Regions from separate parts of the Neobacillus phoenicis genome, predicted to be linked through region 1. Evidence: riboswitches for the same ligand, from Rfam matches in the RefSeq annotation. Region 1 holds a riboswitch; the other holds the start of a gene.

Region 1 (4,929 bases):
CGGGAGGTAGGGGGGACAAGACTTAATCTACTTACAAAAACAATCGTAAAGCCAGCGGTGCCGTTTGGTGGTAAGTATCGTATCATTGATTTTGCCTTAAGTAATTGCAAAAACTCAGGGATAGAAACTGTAGGTATTTTAACTCAATATATGCCCCCTGGTATTACATTCTCATATTGGTCAATGTAATCAATGTAATCAATGGAAGCTTGCGGACAGATTGGGTGATAAGTGGTTCAGTTGAAAGGGCAGTAATATTTAGTGGTGTGAAAATTGGAAAGGGGGCTCATATAAAAAATTCGGTAATCTTACCTCATACCATAATAGAAGATAATGTTTGGCTGGAAAATTCTGTAGTAGGAAGTCAATCTCTTATAAAGAAAGGTGTGATTATTGGGTCAAAAACACCAGAAAAGTATTTAATGGTAGTAGGAAATCAGGTTACCGTTGACCCGGCTATTGAAGAGGTTCAATTTAAAAATAGTGTTAAATCAGTTTTATCTTAGGTAATAGACAAAGAAGAGGTTGACCCATTCTATAGAGTCAACCTCTTTTTCTATATATGAATAGTTTTTATAACGTTAATGTTATCCGCGTCTTCCGCCTCGGCCACCACGTTTTGTTTCTGTGTTGCGCTTAAGTGAAGATAAATTTTCTTCACTAGACTTTAAGAACTTAGCCATTTTATCTTCAAATGTTTCTTTAGGTTTAAAATTACCTTTTGGACGGAAGTCTTTTGAACGGTTATCAGATCTTCCCTGCCGTGGCGGGCGTTGTGAATAAGATGATGTTTCAGGTTTTTCTATCGCTTTTTTAATGGATAGGGCAGTTTTACCATCCTTTTCACTAATTACTTTAACTTCAACCATGTCGCCTACTTTTAGATGGTCATTAATATCTTTTACATAGCTTTCTGCAACTTCGCTAATATGCACTAGACCTGTTGTACCTCCAGGTAATTCGACGAATGCTCCAAAATTAGTGATTCCTGTTACTTTTCCTTGGACTTTGCTGCCTACTTCAACTGACATGAAATCTTTTTCCCCCTCAATAGTGTTAAAACTACTTAATTATAACAAATTTTCAAGGGAAATAGAATCAATCGAATAGATTTTTCTAACTTTTTTTTGAAATATCTTCTATTGAAATATTCATTAATAAAAATATTTTCTCTATTAACTGAATACCTTTAGTAAACTGATTGGAAGGCTATTCTGTAATGTTTGTTGTTCTACATCCGTTAATGGGACAAGTGGTAATCGTACACCACCTACAGGTACACCAATCATTTTTAATGCTGCTTTTACTGGTGTTGGGCTTGGTGCTGCAAACAATGCTCTCATTACTGGAAGGAGGTTACGATGTGCTGTTGCTGCCTCCTTAAGATTACCATTATTAAAATTATTGATCATTTCTTGCATTTCATTTCCAATGATATGCGAAGCAACAGAGACAACTCCTGTGCCACCAATTGCTAAAACAGGTAATGTTAATCCGTCATCCCCACTATAAAGTGTAAAGTCACTAGAAGTGTGGCTAATGATGTCGGACATGGCATCAAGGTTTCCGCTTGCTTCTTTGACAGCAACAATATTATTAATCTTGGATAAACGGACGATTGTTTCGACAGTCATATTAACCACACTTCGTCCTGGGATATTATATAGCATGACCGGGAGTGATGTAGATTCGGCGATTGCTTTAAAGTGTTGAAATAATCCTTCTTGAGATGGTTTATTGTAGTAGGGAGCAACCAGCATAATTCCATCAACACCAGCATCCTCAGCTTGCTTTGTTAAGCTAATAGAGGCTCTTGTGTTATTGGAACCAGTTCCTGCAATGACAGGAACTCTGCTATCAACAACATCTACAACAAATTTAAATAGGTCCACTTTTTCTTCAGTCGTTAATGTGGGAGATTCACCCGTTGTTCCAGCTATAACTAATCCATCAGAACCATTAGCGATTAAATAATTAATGAGTTCTTTTGTTGCAATATAATCAATGTCCCCCTGTTGATTAAATGGCGTAACCATCGCAGTTAAAACTTGGCCAAAATTCATCTTTCTCACCCTTTAAATATTTTTTTTAATTAGAGCGGGGAAGGCAGCTTAATAGTCAACGCAAAAAAGCAACAGCGAGGGTTCGCTGCTGCAATAGAAACATGATTTAATAATTGTTCCCATGCGTGAGATAGCCCTCCATATAGTTACCTATATGACAGTTCTGTATTTATTCAATAGCAGAACCAGCTTCAAGATATATGAGTTTCTTTCAGCTTCGGCAAATTCCCCTTTTCACAATTGTCAGTGGATCTCATTCTCCTCGAATTGAGTACTCATGGTTTTTGCGCCTCTATCCTCACTTCAAATGGTATTGAAGTAAGAAATATTTAATTGACTGTTACTATAACAGAATTTCTATTATTATACAAGTTATTTGGAAGGTTTATAAAAAAAAGAGGCCAATCAAGAGTTGATAAGAAGTAATATTAATCTATGAAAATGTTAAATAATAGTAAATGTCATATAGAACATAAACAGAGTGGATGTGTTATTTTGATCGAAGAATTAGTAAAAAATCATTTAAAAGAACACTACGGTGATTTTACACTTGTCCGATTAACAGGAGGATATACAAATGAAACCTTCTTATTAAAGGGGACTCAGCCTTCATTGGTTGTAAAAGTAGCGAAGACAAATAATAAAGATTTCGAAAATGAAATCAATAGTTTAAATTTTTTGCAAGAAACAGAGGTAGTACCGAAAATATATAACTTAGTAGAAACAAATCAATTTAAACTTGTGGTCATGGAGTATAGACAAGGATTACACGGTCAATCAATCATAGAGAATCATGATATTGAGACAACAAAAGTACTGTTTAAAAGCTTAGGAGAAACACTTGCAAATAGGATCCATATTAAGAAACATCCTATAACTTCAAAAGGAATTAGAAAATGTACTATAAATGAAATGAACTTAAATTTGGACTTTGTTCCTGAAATTCTTATTTCAAGATCAAGGGACATATTACAACACATTAATGAGTCAAAGAAAGATTGGGTTTTAACGCATGGTGATTATGGTGTACATAATGTCTTATTTTCAGCTGAATCCGGTCTTACAGTATTAGATTGGGAATGGTCTGAATGGGCTGATCCATTAACAGATATAATCTGGGTCTGCTGGTTTACAAAGCTTCATTATCCTGAACAGGCAGATTTATTAAATCGTTTGTTTTTAGAAGAATACAAGAAGTATAATCAAGTCAAACTTTCCCCTGAAAAAGTAAAGGCTTACAGTTTATATAAAGTTTGGAAGGTCTTACAAAAAGTTGAACAAGCGCCACAAGCAGTTCAGGAGGAATGGATTCGCAGATTAAAATGGACGATTGACACAGAATTAGTAAGCTCATCAATGTATTATTAGCAATTTCAAAAAAAGAGGGGGTTTAATTATGTATCTAATGTCTCACAAAATGAATGAACAATATGCTAAAGAAGTATTGGGGTGGAAATATAACCAGCCATATGATTTTTATGATAATGAATTAACAAATGAATCCCTTCAAGAATTATTGAATGGCAGTTATTATGCTGTAGTTAATGCTGAAAATAAATTAATAGGTTTTTTTTGCGTGGGAGAGTCTGCCCAGGTTCCAACAGGTCACCAGTTTGGAGCCTACCTTGATGGTTTTATTGATTTTGGACTTGGTATGCATCCCGGAGAAACTGGAAAAGGAAATGGCTATGAATACTGTACATTTATCCTTGACCTGATCAAAGAAAAATATAAAAACTTTCCTATCCGCTTAACTGTGGCCAATTTTAATAAAAGGGCCATTCATCTTTATGAAAAAATGGGATTTGTTAAGAGTAAAGAATTTAATTCAAATGATTATTCCTTTTCAATAATGGTTAAAGCATGAGTCTTTAAATATTAAGGCTGTGTTAAACATGAATGTTGATTTCCGCTCCAGGTGCTTCGCTTTCCGCGGGAGTGCCGGGGAGCCTCCTCGTCGCTTCGCTCCAATCAACATTTTCTATAAAAACAACATTAACTTTTAACACAGCCAATATTTAAAAGAAGCTTGAGGATGTTCCGAATCTCAAGCTTCCTTGGGTGATAAAGTATTAATTATATTCTTTTACTAAATCTTTTGTGCTTCTAACTGTATCAATAGGACGAATCATTTTTTCAATTTGACCACGTTTTGTTTCTAAGAATGGAGGCAAAGATAGTTTTTCACCGAGTGTTTCATAGGGCTCATCCCCCATAAATCCAGGACCATCTGTAGCGAACTCAAATAAGATTTGAGGTGCTACTCTTACATATAATGACCCAAAAAAGTAGCGGTCAACAAAACCAGAGGTACCAAAGCCGAACCCTTCAATACGAGTCATCCATTCTTCCAAAACCGTACGATCCTCCACACGAAATGCTGCATGATGGACAGTACCAAAGCCTTGTTGCGATGGGGGCAGTACTGCATTGTATTCGACAACTACTTGGGCACCATTACCGCCTTCTCCTACTTCAAATAAGTGAAAAGCATCCTCTTGTGCAATTTCTTTAAACATAAGAACTTTTTCCATCATTTCTTTAAAGTAATCAAAATTGGCCACACGAACAAAGATTGGTCCTAATCCAGTGATGGCGTATTCTAAAGGGATTGGACCCTTTTGCCAAGGTGTACCGCTAAGAACTCCTTTATTTTTTTCATCAGAAATTAATTGGTAGTGTTGGTCATCGAAATCAACAAATGATAAAGTTTTCTTACCAAAAAACTCCTTGACTCCTGAGTGCTTCACATGTAAACGATCAAATCGTTTTACCCAGTACTCTATCGCTGTATCATTAGGTACTCGGAAGGAGGTTTTTGAAATCTCATTCGTCCCGTGCACTCCTTTTGGAATGCCAGGAAAAT
Region 2 (4,929 bases), 120 kb from region 1:
GGATGATTGAACCAGAAGTTGCTTTTGCGGAGCTTCCTGATATTATGGATCTTGCTGAAGAAATGGTTAAGTATGTTATTGGTTATGTAATTGAACAAGCACCAGAGGAAATGAACTTCTTCAATAGTTTCGTTGAAAAGGGCTTATTAGATCGCTTAAATAACGCATTTACGGCAGATTTCGGCAGAGTGACATATACAGAAGCCATTAATCTGTTAAAAGATTCAGGTGAAAATTTTGCATATCCGGTTGAATGGGGAGCGGACCTACAAACAGAGCACGAACGTTATCTGTGCGAAAAAGTGTTCCAAAAGCCTGTATTTGTTACTGATTATCCAAAAGAAATTAAAGCCTTCTATATGAGATTGAACGAAGATAATAAAACAGTTGCTGCAACCGACTTACTAGTACCAGGAATTGGAGAGTTAATTGGAGGCAGCCAGCGTGAAGAGCGTGAAGATATTTTGGCTGGGAAAATTAATGAACTTGGTATGAATGAGGAAGATTACTGGTGGTACTTAGAGCTAAGAAAATACGGTGCAACTAAACATTCTGGTTATGGCCTAGGATTTGAACGTTTGATTATGTACTTAACTGGTATGACAAACATTAGAGATGTTATACCATTTCCAAGAACTCCAGGAAATGCAGAATTTTAAGCCAAAAAGACCAATTCATTCAGTGAATTGGTCTTTTTTTGATTTTTCACATTATAAACAAGCATAAAATTCGACTTCGAGAATTGTCCAGCTCCAGCGCCTAGCCCCTCGGGTCAAATAACCTTCGGCAATAAAAGTCAAAAGGCGGACTTTTCTTGCCGAAGAACATTTGCCTATCGGGGCTGACCAAGGCACTTGCGCTTTTCTTACTGTAATTCTTCTTCAAAATAAAACGTACCTGGGTGCTCTTTAACGGTATAGGAGTATCTCTTCATATTTTTTACATACTGCCACTTTAAAATGGTGACCATTTCACCAGTTTCTTTAATGTTTACAGTTTGACCGCTACTATAACGGTTATTTGAATTCTTCATTTAATTACACCCCTTCTATATTACAACTTAAGTATAACACAAATTAATTTATTCTATTTGTCCTTCCTTTAGGTTATACTTTAAAGTTAAAAACTGGGAGGGATTCCTTTTCCTTTCATTTTTAATGCCCCTATGCTATGATAGATGAAAGTGAGGTGTCATTTTGACAAATTATAAAGCAAAAAAGAGTAACCTCAAGGCCTTATTATCTAAAAACGGCATGGATTTGGATAGTTTGGAAAAGAACACCAGTATACCTAGAACTCAACTCAATGACTATTTATCCAAGAAAGTAATGAGTTTAAATTCTGCAATGACTATTTCCAAAGAATTGAATTGCAAGATTGAAGACTTATATGTATGGACTGCGGAAGAAGCATAAACGCAAATAAAAAACAGACTCTTGTGTGAGTCTGTTTTTTATTTGCGTTTTAGTTTGATAAATCACATTTATCTAAAGGAATTAATTTAGTTTTCTTGGTGAATTTATATCCCATCCATAAGATAAGGAAAAGCGGTAACCCTATATAAGATACCAATACACCATTCCAATCGATACTGCTTCCAATAAAGGCAGAATAGTTTTGTCCTAAAACAACGAATCCACAAACAGCAAAGGCGAAAAAAGGACCGAAGGGGAAGAATTTTGATTTATATGGTAATAAACTTAAGTCCTTGCCTTGCGCGATAAAAGCTTTTCTGAATCGATAGTGACAGACTGCAATTCCGAGCCAAGCAATAAATCCGGACATACCAGATGCATTTAATAACCAAACATACACCGTTCCATCTCCGAAGAAAGAAGCAAGAAAGGCCAAGGTGCCGACTAAAGTTGTTGCGATAAGAGCATTGACAGGAACGCCATTTTTATTTAGTTTCCCTAGAAACTTTGGAGCTTTGCCTTCACGTGCTAAGTCCCATAGCATTCGAGTAGAAGCATACATACCGGAATTACCCGCTGATAACACAGCTGTTAAAATAACTGCATTCATGACAGAAGCAGCAAAAGCAATTCCTGCTTTTTGAAAAACAAGAGTAAAGGGGCTAACCGTAACATCACCATTTGCTAAGTTTTCATTTGTATAGGGAATAAGAAGACCGATTACTAAAATAGCTAAAACATAAAATAAAAGAATCCGCCAAAATACTTGTTTGACCGCTCGTGGAATTGCTTTCTTTGGATCCTCCGTTTCACCTGCAGCAACACCTAAAAGCTCTGTTCCTTGAAAGGAGAATCCTGCGGCCATAAAAATTCCTAACATTGCCATGAAACCACCGTGGAAAGGGGCGTCACCAACTGTGAAATTTTTGATGCCGATTGCTTCATCTCCCATGATACCGACAATCATTAGCGTACCAGTTATGATAAAGACAATAACCGTTACCACCTTTACTAATGAAAACCAGTATTCTGCTTCACCAAACCCTTTAACAGAAAGATAATTTAATAGAAACATAATGACTAAAAAGATTCCGCTCCAAATGAATGATGGTGTATGTGGAAACCAGAATTTCATAATCATTGTTACGGCAGCTAACTCAGCTGCAATGGTGATGGCCCAGTTATACCAGTAATTCCAACCTAGTGCAAAACCTAGGGAAGGATCGACGAATTTAGTTGCATACGTACTAAAGCTTCCGGCAACAGGCATATAGGCTCCCATTTCTGCTAAACCTTGCATCAAAAAGTAAACCATTAAACCAATAATGATATAGGAGAGAATGGCCCCGCCTGGTCCAGCTGAGTGTATGGCTCCTCCACTAGCAAGGAATAAACCAGTACCAATGGTTCCTCCAAGTGAAATCATGGTAAGGTGTCGAGATTTAAGGCTTCGTCTTAACTCAGAGGGTTCTTTTTTAGGTGATAAACCACCATTATATTCATTTTCTTTTAATACTCTTGCTGTTTGCATAATCTTTACTCCTTTTTTGATTTCTTTCTTTTTTTCGAGAAGGAGTTTGGAATAAAAAATGCCATCGAAGTAGAATCGATGGCATTATCAATACCCCGCATCATACCTTCCGAAAGATAGCTCAACACGAATGGCTGGTAGGTCCATTCGTGACAGTTCTGTTCCTATTTGGAGACAGCCCCAGCATGCTTTTTCAGAGAATAAAGCACACTTCGGCAGTTTTTCCTTTCAAACGGAGTCAAAAATGTCTCAGCATCTCATCCGCCATACTAATAAAAACCGCGACCTCTACCTCATCGGTTTGATGAGGATTTAGCTTATAAAATTATTATATTTCTAAAGTATAAATAATATCGTACATTTGTCAATATATTTTACTCCAATAACTTTTTTGCTATTACAACCTTATGCTAATTAACAGATAATTAAATCTTTTGGAAAAAAACTATTAAATTTACTTTAAAAATGATAATCGGTATTATTTTTAAATATAAATGATGGCAGTGTTCGGAGGTATTTTCCATGCGGATTTTTGGAATTATTACGGGATCACTAATTGTTGTACTGGCATTTAACCTTTTTTTAATACCTCACGAAGTGTTAAGCAGTGGACTGAGTGGTATTTCCATGATATTAGGTATGGTTACGCCTCTTAATACTGGTTTAGCAAATTTCCTTTTGAATTTTCCGTTACTGGTTATTGGGTACAAAATGTTAGGCAAAAAATTTATTATGAACTCGATCTTTTCAGTGCTCATCATATCTGTTGGGCTCTATGTTGTACCTGTCTATGAAATTGCAAATGATAGGATATTGTCTTCCATCTTTGGTGGTGCTTTAACAGGTCTTGGGGTAGGCATTGTTTTCCGAAGTTCAGGTTCTACAGGCGGATTTGATATTATTGGTATGATTGTTTCAAGAAAAAAGGACTTTCCAATAGGCACACTTCTATCAGGGATGAACGCAGTTGTTATTTTGATAAGTGGATTTTTGTTTAATTGGGATGCTGCACTGAATACCTTAGTATCTATATTTGTAACAGGTAAAGTAGTTGATTCCATCTATACGGACCATGCTAAACTAACGATAATGATAATAACAGATAAAGGTGAAGAAATGAGGTCACATCTGTTAACCAATCTGTACCGAGGATTGACAATTATGGATGGGGTTGGCGGTTACTCAAATAATAAACGAAATGTCTTAATAACAGTAATATCACGATATGAACTGAATGAGATAAAAAATCTTATTGTTGAGGTAGATCCTACTGCATTTGTCAATATTACTGAAACGATTGAAGTAATGGGACTGTTTCATCGTCCTAGTCCCTCTTAATAAAAATGGGCCGCACTATCTAATAGTGCGGCCCATTTTTTATTAATTATTAATGTATTTTTCAAATACATACCCAAAATCTTTCACACAATACTGTTTTTTACTATCATCTAGCCATTGAAAAGCCGCTTGGTTCAGCATTTTAAATTGAACAACTAAATTGCTATCCGGACTTGTTATTCGACCTAGAGTAGTAGAGGCAACATCAAGGCTTTGTTTTGCAAATTGAAGGCTGATTTCATTTTCATGAGATATTTCGGAAATTTTTATTAAAGCTTTATATAAATCCTTTACTTCCTCAATATGTTTCTTATGAACGTCAATTGAGAAAGGCTGTGAGCCAATTTTGAACTTAATTTCAACATCAAGGTCCACGGTCCCAGCTGTTTCAAGTTTAACATCAGAAATCCGATTGGTTGCATAGCTGTATCGATGCAGCATTCGCTTCTTGCTTGTAGCACTTGTACCATCAAGGTGAATTAGGGCATTATTTGTAAAACAATATTCATCCGATTTTGACTTAATTAAAAAATAAATTTTCTCATTATCTTCGTGCATGACATAATCATCAGCATCGACCTTATCGTAATTCTCCGGTTTAATGACAGAACCAACATCACTTAATCCTAAAATATCAGCAGCTAC

The links. A riboswitch is a leader RNA that binds a small molecule or an ion and turns the genes downstream of it on or off. The one in region 1 is predicted to bind lysine.
Region 2: it holds a riboswitch for lysine, as region 1 does, so the genes downstream of both, AA0X95_RS13610 (amino acid permease) here and dapA (4-hydroxy-tetrahydrodipicolinate synthase) in region 1, are expected to answer to the same signal.

What each region holds. Positions count from the first base shown of each region.
Region 1 is NZ_CP154847.1:2,749,005-2,753,933, forward strand. Features, by position in the region: partial or broken gene AA0X95_RS14290 (sugar phosphate nucleotidyltransferase) at 43-156, shown strand; gene AA0X95_RS14295 (hypothetical protein) at 225-506, shown strand; gene AA0X95_RS14300 (S1 domain-containing RNA-binding protein) at 588-1,031, opposite strand; gene dapA (4-hydroxy-tetrahydrodipicolinate synthase) at 1,176-2,063, opposite strand; lysine riboswitch at 2,187-2,366, opposite strand; gene AA0X95_RS14310 (phosphotransferase) at 2,559-3,431, shown strand; gene AA0X95_RS14315 (GNAT family N-acetyltransferase) at 3,460-3,930, shown strand; gene AA0X95_RS14320 (ring-cleaving dioxygenase) at 4,136-4,929, opposite strand, start outside.
Region 2 is NZ_CP154847.1:2,624,773-2,629,701, forward strand. Features, by position in the region: gene asnS (asparagine--tRNA ligase) at 1-659, shown strand, start outside; gene AA0X95_RS13600 (hypothetical protein) at 866-1,033, opposite strand; gene AA0X95_RS13605 (helix-turn-helix domain-containing protein) at 1,197-1,415, shown strand; gene AA0X95_RS13610 (amino acid permease) at 1,465-2,946, opposite strand; lysine riboswitch at 3,056-3,245, opposite strand; gene AA0X95_RS13615 (YitT family protein) at 3,469-4,284, shown strand; gene AA0X95_RS13620 (PH domain-containing protein) at 4,327-4,929, opposite strand, start outside.